Regions from separate parts of the Mesorhizobium sp. M3A.F.Ca.ET.175.01.1.1 genome, predicted to be linked through region 4. Evidence: riboswitches for the same ligand, from Rfam matches in the RefSeq annotation. Region 4 holds a riboswitch; each other region holds the start of a gene.
The links. A riboswitch is a leader RNA that binds a small molecule or an ion and turns the genes downstream of it on or off. The one in region 4 is predicted to bind cobalamin.

Region 1 (2,195 bases), on a different contig from region 4:
CCGCCGACCTCGACGAAACCTTTGACGCGCAGCACGTTTTCCTGCTCGGCGGCAACGGCGACGCGCTTTGCAAGCTCATCCGGATTGGCGATCGACGGGATATCGATGACGAAGGAATCGAAATCGTCGTGCTCGTGATCGAGCTCGTCATCGTGATGCGTCTTGCGGTTCTCGATGTCGTCTTCGACGGCGAGGCCAAGGCCGAGCAGCACCGACGGGTCGACCTTGCCCTGTGCGGTCGGAACGACCTTGACCGCGCGCGCCACGTGCTCGCCGATGACCGCGTTGGCGCGCTCCGAGCCGGCCGCGTCCATCAAATCGCTCTTCGACAGGATGATCAGGTCGGCGCAGGCGATCTGGTCCTCGAACACCTCCTCGACCGGATCATCATGGTCGAGCGAATCGTCGGCGGCACGTTGCGCCTGCAGGGCATCCATGTCGGAAGCGACGCGGCCGTCGGCCAGCGCCGGACCGTCGACCACGGCTACGACGCCGTCGACGGTGACGCGGCTCTTCACGCTCGGCCACTGAAAAGCCTGGACCAGCGGCTTCGGCAAGGCCAGGCCGGAGGTCTCAATCAGGATGTGGTCGACCTTCGGCGTGCGCGACAGGATCTGGTCGAGCGCCGGCACGAAGTCGTCGGCGACGGTGCAGCAAATGCAGCCATTGGCCAGTTCGACGATGTTTTCCTCCGGGCAGGTATCGACGCCGCAGCCTTTCAGGATCTCGCCGTCGATGCCGACATCGCCGAACTCGTTGACGATGATCGCCAGCCGCTTGCCCTTGGCATTTTCAAGCAGGTTGCGGATCAGCGTCGTCTTGCCGGCGCCGAGAAAGCCGGTGACGACGGTGCAGGGAACACGGGAAAGATTGGGCGAATTAGGGGCGTCCATAGGTCAGTCCTTCAGGAGGTCGAGGGGAGGGAGGCGGGCAACCAGACCGCGCTTGAGGGAATCGGGCCTGCCGCGCCACGGGATGAGGCCATCGGTCGAGGTGGCGAAAAGTTTTGCTCCGGTGACGAGATCGGTGCCGCTGGTCGTGTCGAGGTCGCCGAAGACGTAGCTCCAGCAACCGTCGCGCAAAAGTGCTGCGCTCAGACGGCGCTTGCAGTTGCCGAGGCATTCGACCGTTCGAATGCGGACTCTTTCGCCCGATGCGGCACGGCGCGCGTCTTCGGCCAACTGGGCGCCGGCGCGCGGATGCGCATCCGATCCGGTCTCGTCGCGGCAGGACGAGCAGACGATGACGGTGACGCCTGCCAAGGCGTCGTCAGGTTCGGACGCAAAGTCCGCGATATTGGCCGGAAAACTGCCGTTGCGATCCAAAACCAGGCTCCTTGCCCGGAAAACCCGCCGGGCGTTCGGATACGTAAAGTCTCAGACGGCAGGTCTCCTGGCTCGCGTGTCATCGCCTCGATGCCGCCTTCCCGGGAATGCCCAGTGGTGTTCGGCCGAGGCTCGTCGCTTACAGTTGCGGGGACAGCCGCGGATTTGGGATTTTGTAAGCCCGCACCGCATTCCCTCTTGGCTCCTCCCTTTGCCGGGAGAAGACCGTCTGCGGCGGATTTAGGCTTAGAGGTACCGGCCTGTCAACGCGCGGCTACGACACCGCGATGTCGGCCAGCGCCGGGCCGAGGTCACCGGCCGGCGTTATTTCGATGCTGTCGAGGCCAAGCCAGCCCTGCATCTGCTTCAACTCGTCGAAGAGCTGGGCGGCCGTCTCGGGCGGTGCGCCGGGTTCGGCATAAGCAGCGTGGACGCGCAAGACGCCGGCCGGACGGTCGGCTCTCAGATCGACACGCGCCACGATGCGGTCGCCGAGCAGGAAGGGCAGCACGTAGTAGCCGTACTGGCGCTTTTCGGCCGGCGTGTAGATCTCGATGCGGTAGCGAAAGCCGAACAGCTTTTCGGTGCGCGTGCGTTCGAAGACGACGGGGTCGAAGGGCGCAAGCAGGGCGCGCGCGTCGATGCGGCGCGGAAAGCGGGCGTCTTTGTGGAGATAGGCGGTCTTGTCCCATCCTTCCACTTTCATCGGCAGCAGTTCGCCCATCTCGACCAGTTCCTCGATGCGGTCCTTCGTGTCGCCCGGCGCCAGGCGGAAATAATCGCGCAGATCGCCATAGGTGGCGATGCCATGGGCGCGGGCGGAAATGCGCAGCAATTCGCGATGGGCGTCCTCAACCGAAGGCACAGGCA
Region 2 (2,195 bases), on a different contig from region 4:
GCGCGATCAGGCAAAGCTGTCGCGCAAGCTGGTCGCGGTGCCGGTGAAGCGTCCGCGCACCACGCCGACAACCGCGCCCAGAACCAGCCAGAACACCAGATCGGTGAGCGTCACGGCGACAACGAACTGGTGATGCAATCCTTCGGGAATCGCGGTCTCGAAGCTTTCCGGCTGCGGCGCGCCAATAATGTGAGGTGCCACGATCAGCGCCACGCCAAGAATGGCCAGCGGCAGCGACTTGCGGAAGGCAATCAGACCGAGCCCGGCCGCAGTCGCGATGACTGTCGAAACCCACCAGATCTGCCTCGGCAGCAGTTCGGCCGCCGGCATTGCCGGGAGTTCGGGCGGCAGGCCGAGGCCAGGCGCCAGTGTGAACACGGCAAAGCCAGCTAGGCCCCAGAACACGCCCTGGCGCCAGTTGCCGATGCCGCCCGCAAATTCCGAGACTGCGACCAGGATCAGCGCGAAGCCGATGCCGGTGACGATATTGGCGACGACATTGAAGGCGAATCGCTCGAAGCCGTCGGCCGGCGCCCAGCCCTCCTCCTCGGCTGGGGCAACTGCCTCGGCGGGCGCCGGGGCTGCGCTGCTCATCGCGCTGCCGGCGGCTGGAGCGGCTGCGCCCACAGGGTTGTCGTTGGTCGCGTGGTCATGGTGATGACCCTCGCCCGCCTTTTCATACACTTCCGCTTTGAGGATCAACGGAACGGTGGCATAGGCCTGCATGCAGGCGAGAACCACACCCGCCACGAGCCCGGCGATCGCCGCGATGAACACGACGTTGCGAAACAGATTCATGATGTCAAACCCTCGTCAGTGGCAGGGAAAAGCCATCGAGTGACGATAGTCGTGGGCAGCGTTGTGGACCGCATCGATATGCGAGAAGCCGACGAAGCCGACGACGAAAATGCCGAGCAGCGCGGCCATCGCCAGTTGCATGAAGCGCGACTGCGAGGAGACGGAAGCGCCGAGGGAAAAGGAAGCGGTATTCATGTCTTGTCCTTTCGCCCTCCACCCGAGGGCATAGAAGTCAACTTTCTTGTCGCCGGCAGGTCTCCTGGCTCGCGGATCCACGCCCTTCCCCACCTTCCCGAGGCAAATCCTCAGTGGTCTATGGGGCAGGACTACCGCACACAGTTGCGGGGGCAGCCACGGCTTTGGGCAGGAAGTCCACCCTCACCGCATTCCCTCTTGGCTCCAAAAACGGAACCGACGACATCGGCGACTATAGGCAGAATCGTCTCCCCCGGCAAACCAAATTCCGCCACGCTGGAGCGTGATTGCGGCACGGCTCGGTGTGCTAGGAGCCGGCGATTCTGGCAGCGACGAGCTGCTGCAGCCGCCACAGGTGAGCATCGTGAATGCCTCGGGCTTCGAGATTCCTGACGGTGTTGTAGAGATAGTCGGCGCCTGAACCCCAGTGGCCGCAGGAGGTCGCAAGCCTTCTGACCACCTCGCCTTCGCTGAGCACGCCGGTATAGGTGGTGCCCTTGCGGTTGATCACGAAGCCCAGGGCCCGAAATGGACCGCTGCCGCTGGCCAAGCTGAGCAGGCGCGGATGGTAGCTTGTCGGCTTGAGCGTCACCTCGCGCCTAAGCAGCTTGTTCAGCTGCTGACGGCGATCACCGTCGCTCAGCCGGAAGGCGACGCCCTTGCATTGCCCGCCGCGATCTAGCGCCATCATCAAGCCCGGGCTCTCTCTGGTGCCGCGCCAGCGTGTCATGTTCATACAGAAGGAACGGTGCCAGCCGCGCGCCACTGCGACCCGTTCCTCGACATGGTCGATCTCAGGCTTCCAGATCAGCGATCCGTAGCCGAACAGCCAGAGCGGCTCGGCGGCGGGGAGTTCAACCTCCAATGCATCGAGCATCGCTTCGTAGTCGGCGTCATCGAGATGCGCGGCATTTGGGTCGGGGCCACTGTCTTCGACGACCCGAAAACAACGGGCAACCAGTTCTTCGGTCAGAGACATCATTCTTGCGGACATTCGATGCACCTTGGGCCGCCGGCATCGCGCCGGCACTGACGGCGCGAGCTTAAGGGCCCCGAGCAGACGCCACAATGCGGGAGAGCAGCCATTCGCCCTCTGTTGTCGGCCCTAACCGTGATAGTCGTTGGGACGACTGAATCGGACTGCGAGATCATGAGCCTTCAAACGACGAACGAAGCCGTTCAGGACAAGCCGAAACACAGTC
Region 3 (2,195 bases), on a different contig from region 4:
TCTCGAGCGTCGGATATTTCGGCGCGAGTTCCGGGATCGAGCCCTGCGCGGCCTTGAACTCCGGCCCGACCTTGTACCAGCCGGTGATGCCGGTGAGACCGACGATCGAGGACTGCAGCTTCAGCGCGAAGGCCATCTCGGCCATGTTGAGGTCGTGAATGACGGCACGCTTTGGCGGCGCCTCGAAGGTCAGCGGCTTGCCGCAGCTGTCGATGGTGACCGGAAAAGCGAAGGCCGGCGAGGCGGCGAGCAAAAAGGCAAACGACAGCGCGATGCGTTTCAAGGGACAGGTGCTCCTTTGTTTGGACAGGTTCAGGATGGCGAGGATGCGCCGTTGGCAAGGTCGAAGACGGTGAGCTCGCGGTCTTCTGTCGGATGCGGCAGACGCAGCACATCGATGCCGAAGACCTGGCGCACGAGCTGGGCGTCAAGCGCCTCGCGCGGCGGCGCCAGCGCATGCAGCCGGGCATTGTTCATCACCGCCACCGTGGTGGCGAAGGGCGCCACCAGCGACAGGTCGTGCAGCACGGCAACGACGGTCATGCCGAAGTCCGCGACAAGGTCGAGAAGGTCGCCGCGGGCGCGCGGATCGAGATGGTTGGTCGGTTCGTCGAGGAACAGGATTTTTGGCTCCTGCGCCATGGCACGGGCGAGTTGCGCACGTTCCCGTTCGCCACCGGACAGCGAGCCGATCGTGCGGCAAAGCAGCGGCAAGAGTCCGGTCCGGCGCAGCGCATCCACGACGATATCGCGATCCTCGCGCTTGCGCCTGATGCCGATATGCGGGACGCGGCCAAGCTCGACATAGTCGATGAGAGTAACCCGCGGATCAGGCTGGTCGGCCTGGCCGACGACGGCCATGCTGAGTGCACGCTCGCCCTGCGTGATCCTATCCAGCCGGCGTCCGGCCAGGCGCACCTCGCCGCTGGCCGGCCGCAGAGCACCACACAGCATGCGCAAGAGCGTGGTTTTGCCGGCACCGTTAGGCCCGACGATGGCCAGCCGTTCGCCCGGAGTGAGCGACAGGCTGACGCCATCGACCAGGAGCTTGCCGCCTGCCACGGCCGTCAGCCTGCGAGCTTCGAGAAGCTCAGTCATGGAGCTTCTCCCGAACGGCTTTTCGAATCAGGCCGGCTGATCCGAGCAAATAGCTTCGGCAGGGCGCGCACTCGTGGCGATCGATGGAGCCGTCCAACATTCCGTCACTCTCCAAATGGCGACGGAAGGATGCTGGACGGCCGGCTGACAGACCGGCGCCGCGTCTCCTCCCGGCACACCCCGTCCGGTCAACTCGTGTCGATGGCAGGTCTCCTGGCTCGCGGGTCGCCGCGCCATCCGCCTTCCCAGCCTTGTCGGCCAGTGGTTTTCAGATGGAGCTCGCCGCTCACAGTTGCGGGGGCAGCCACGGCATCGACCCGAGGCGGATCTCACCGTGTTCCCTTTTCACCCTTCGCCTTGCGGCTCGGGACCATGACGCAGCCATCCTAGGTCGCCCGCGCACGAGTCGCAACTGGCTTCCGTGCAATCTCGCCGGCTTGCGAAAATCCCGATTTCCGGCACTGCCTCAGCCAAACATCGGAAAAACTTCAGAAAGCGTTCGGGATTTCGCGGGCCCGAAAACGCAAAAAGATCGGGCTGGCGAAAGACCGGCCAAAACGCCGATCGCTCCCAGCCAACATTTTCCGGTCGCAGCATCCTCCCGGCGCGACCGCAACCTTGGTCACGGAGACAACATGATTGCCGCACTTTTCCATAACAGGCCGCTGAGGCGCCGCCTTGTCGCCGGCTCGATCGCCATCCTCGCCTGCGGCGCCGCCATGGTTTGGCACGGCGCACGCAGCGAGGCCTCGAACGCAAAGCCCGCCGCGCCGGAGATGAAACTGGTCAAGGCCATGGCGGTCGCCCCGACCCGCAGCGCCGACACCCGCACGGCCGTCGGTGAGATACGGCCGCGGCTCGAAAGCGACCTCGGCTTCCGCGTATCCGGCAAGCTGCTCGAACGCATCGCCGAGATCGGCTCGACGGTGAAGAAGGGTGAGGTGCTCGCCCGCATCGAAGACCAGGATTATCGCAACCGGCTCGCCAGCGCCGAGGCCGATGTCGCGGCGGCGCAAGCCGTGCTCGTCGAAGCAAGCGCCGCCGAGGTCCGCATCGGCGCGCTGCTCGCCAAAGGGTTCACCACGCGCGCCACTTAC
Region 4 (2,195 bases):
GGCCAGGGCCAGATCGCCTATGCGCGTGAGGTGGTGACCAAGCGCTTTGCCGAGGCCAACATCCTTTTCGTCGTCGACCAACTGGTGAAGGGCGCGATCCGCGCCATTTCCGGCCTGGTCGGCGGCATCGCCGCCTTCCTGCCCATTCCGGGACTCAGTGGCGTGGTCAGCTTCATCAACACCGTCATCCGCCTGTCGCTGACCTATGTCGACGAGATCATCCTCGGCTACAATATCCGCATCAATTCGAACACGCCTTTCGAGACCGCCAGGCAAGGGGTCGTGCTCTACGCGCAGAACGGCAAGCACATGGTCAAGAACGCCGTCTGGCTGGCGGTGATCATGTGGGGCGTGTCCTTCGTCATCTTCCTTTTGATGCTGGCGCCGGCCGGTGCCATCCTGTGGGTCATGCCCGGGCAGCTTGCCGGCTGGGCCTTCGTGCTGGCCATCGTCTTTGCCTGGGCTTTCAAGGCGGCCTTCATCGAGCCCTTCGCCATCGCCTCGCTGATGCAGGTCTATTTCGCCGCCATCGAGGGCCAGGCTCCCAATCCCGAATGGGACCGGCGCCTGGCCGACACCTCGTCGAAGTTCAGGGAGCTTCGCGACAAGGCGCTCAATTCCTTCGGCGGCTCGCGCTGGGATGCGCCCCGGGCGGCTTGATAGCAGCCGCCTGATCAGGGCTTCGGCCGGTCGCCGAGACCGAGGCTGGCGATCGCCGATTTGAGCGGTGCCTCGCCGGCGCCGCAAAACGTCTCGCTCATCACCAGTTCGGGCAAAGGCAGGCGCCTGCCCCAGCCATGTGCTTCCAGGTCCGGCTTCGGCGCGAATGCCGAGACGCGGCCGACGCACAGATAGGCGATCGGCGTGACATGGTCGGGGATCGACAGCAGCCGCTTCAGCGCTTCGGTCTCGATGATGCTGACCCAGCCGACGCCGACGCCTTCGGCGCGCGCCGCCAGCCAGAAGTTCTGCACCGCGCAGACGGTGCTGTAGAGATCCATCTCCGGATTGTGCCAGCGCCCGAGCGGCGAGTTCTGCGAGCGCTGCCGGTCGCAGGTGATGCAGAGATTGAGCGCGCTTTCGCAGATGCCTTCGAGCTTCAGCTTGCGGTAGAGCGCCTGCCGCTCCGCCTCGATGGCCGGCAATTCCTGCTCGCGCGCCGCCAAAAACAGGTCGCGCACCTGGCGGCGCCGTTCAGCATCGCGGATGACGATGAAGTTCCACGGCTGCATGTAGCCGACCGACGGCGCGTGATGGGCGGCCGTCAGCAGCCGCGCCAGCACGCTGTCGTCGAGATCGTCGGCGACGAAATGGCTGCGCACGTCGCGCCGGGTGAACATCGCCCGGTAGACCGCCTCGCGCGCCAATTGGTCAAAGTCATCGCCGCCGCCGGCGGCCGCTCCTGCCTGCATCGCTTTTCCCCTTGCGACAGCAGCCCTGCGCCTGACCAAGCGCAAGACCATGTCTGCCAGGCCGGTCTTCTGGCTCGGGATCGTCCCGCGTCCGGCGCCTTCCCGTCATCGACAGTGGCTTTTGCCGGCGCGGTCCCCCTTACAGCGTTGGGCACGCCACGGAGTTCAACCGTGTTCCCGATTCTCCCGCGCGTTGCGGGCACCAGGCAGTGACACGACCTTACCGTGAGGCGGGCGCCGCGCCAATGCCGTCAGCGACACTATCGGGCGCGAATTTTCCCCAGCCATTCGGCGCTGAAACATGGTCATCCGGGCTGCGCGTGCCTAGATTAGGCGCCATGACAACCCGTCTCTACACTCATCCGGTATTCCTGGAACACCTTACGCCACCCGGTCATCCCGAGCGGCCCGACCGTTTGCGCGCCATCGAGCGTGTGCTGGATGATGACTCATTTTCGGCTCTGGATCGCGTCAAGGCGCCGGAAGCCGATGAGGCGACCATTCTCTATGCCCACCCGCAGGATTTCGTTGCCCGCGTCCGCGCCGCCATTCCCGAGAGCGGCATCGTCTCGATCGACGCCGACACCAGCGCCAGCCCGAAGAGCTGGCAGGCCGCGGTGACGGCGATCGGCGCCGCCAATGCGGCCGTCGACGACGTCTTCGACGGCCGCGCCAGCAATGTCTTCGTTGCTGCGCGGCCGCCCGGCCATCATGCCGAGAAGACCACCGCGATGGGCTTTTGCCTGTTCAACACCGCCGCGATCGCGGCCCGCTACGCGCAGA

Region 1: another riboswitch for cobalamin. It lies ahead of EN818_RS15630 (DUF1636 family protein); the one in region 4 lies ahead of bluB (5,6-dimethylbenzimidazole synthase).
Region 2: another riboswitch for cobalamin. It lies ahead of EN818_RS23355 (CbtB domain-containing protein); the one in region 4 lies ahead of bluB (5,6-dimethylbenzimidazole synthase).
Region 3: another riboswitch for cobalamin. It lies ahead of EN818_RS28155 (ABC transporter ATP-binding protein); the one in region 4 lies ahead of bluB (5,6-dimethylbenzimidazole synthase).

The regions. Positions count from the first base shown of each region.
Region 1 covers NZ_SRTP01000005.1:392,713-394,907, forward strand. Annotated here, with positions in the region: gene cobW (cobalamin biosynthesis protein CobW) at 1-893, opposite strand, end outside; gene EN818_RS15630 (DUF1636 family protein) at 897-1,325, opposite strand; cobalamin riboswitch at 1,365-1,570, opposite strand; gene EN818_RS15635 (winged helix-turn-helix domain-containing protein) at 1,600-2,195, opposite strand, start outside.
Region 2 covers NZ_SRTP01000011.1:213,830-216,024, forward strand. Annotated here, with positions in the region: gene cobU (bifunctional adenosylcobinamide kinase/adenosylcobinamide-phosphate guanylyltransferase) at 1-14, opposite strand, end outside; gene EN818_RS23350 (CbtA family protein) at 7-798, opposite strand; gene EN818_RS23355 (CbtB domain-containing protein) at 814-993, opposite strand; cobalamin riboswitch at 1,030-1,229, opposite strand; gene EN818_RS23360 (gamma-glutamylcyclotransferase) at 1,301-1,987, opposite strand; gene EN818_RS23365 (DUF1624 domain-containing protein) at 2,144-2,195, shown strand, end outside.
Region 3 covers NZ_SRTP01000018.1:74,235-76,429, reverse strand. Annotated here, with positions in the region: gene EN818_RS28160 (ABC transporter substrate-binding protein) at 1-283, opposite strand, end outside; gene EN818_RS28155 (ABC transporter ATP-binding protein) at 313-1,098, opposite strand; cobalamin riboswitch at 1,284-1,488, opposite strand; gene EN818_RS28150 (efflux RND transporter periplasmic adaptor subunit) at 1,734-2,195, shown strand, end outside.
Region 4 covers NZ_SRTP01000003.1:9,037-11,231, forward strand. Annotated here, with positions in the region: gene EN818_RS08040 (hypothetical protein) at 1-660, shown strand, start outside; gene bluB (5,6-dimethylbenzimidazole synthase) at 675-1,412, opposite strand; cobalamin riboswitch at 1,454-1,634, opposite strand; gene EN818_RS08050 (histone deacetylase family protein) at 1,751-2,195, shown strand, end outside.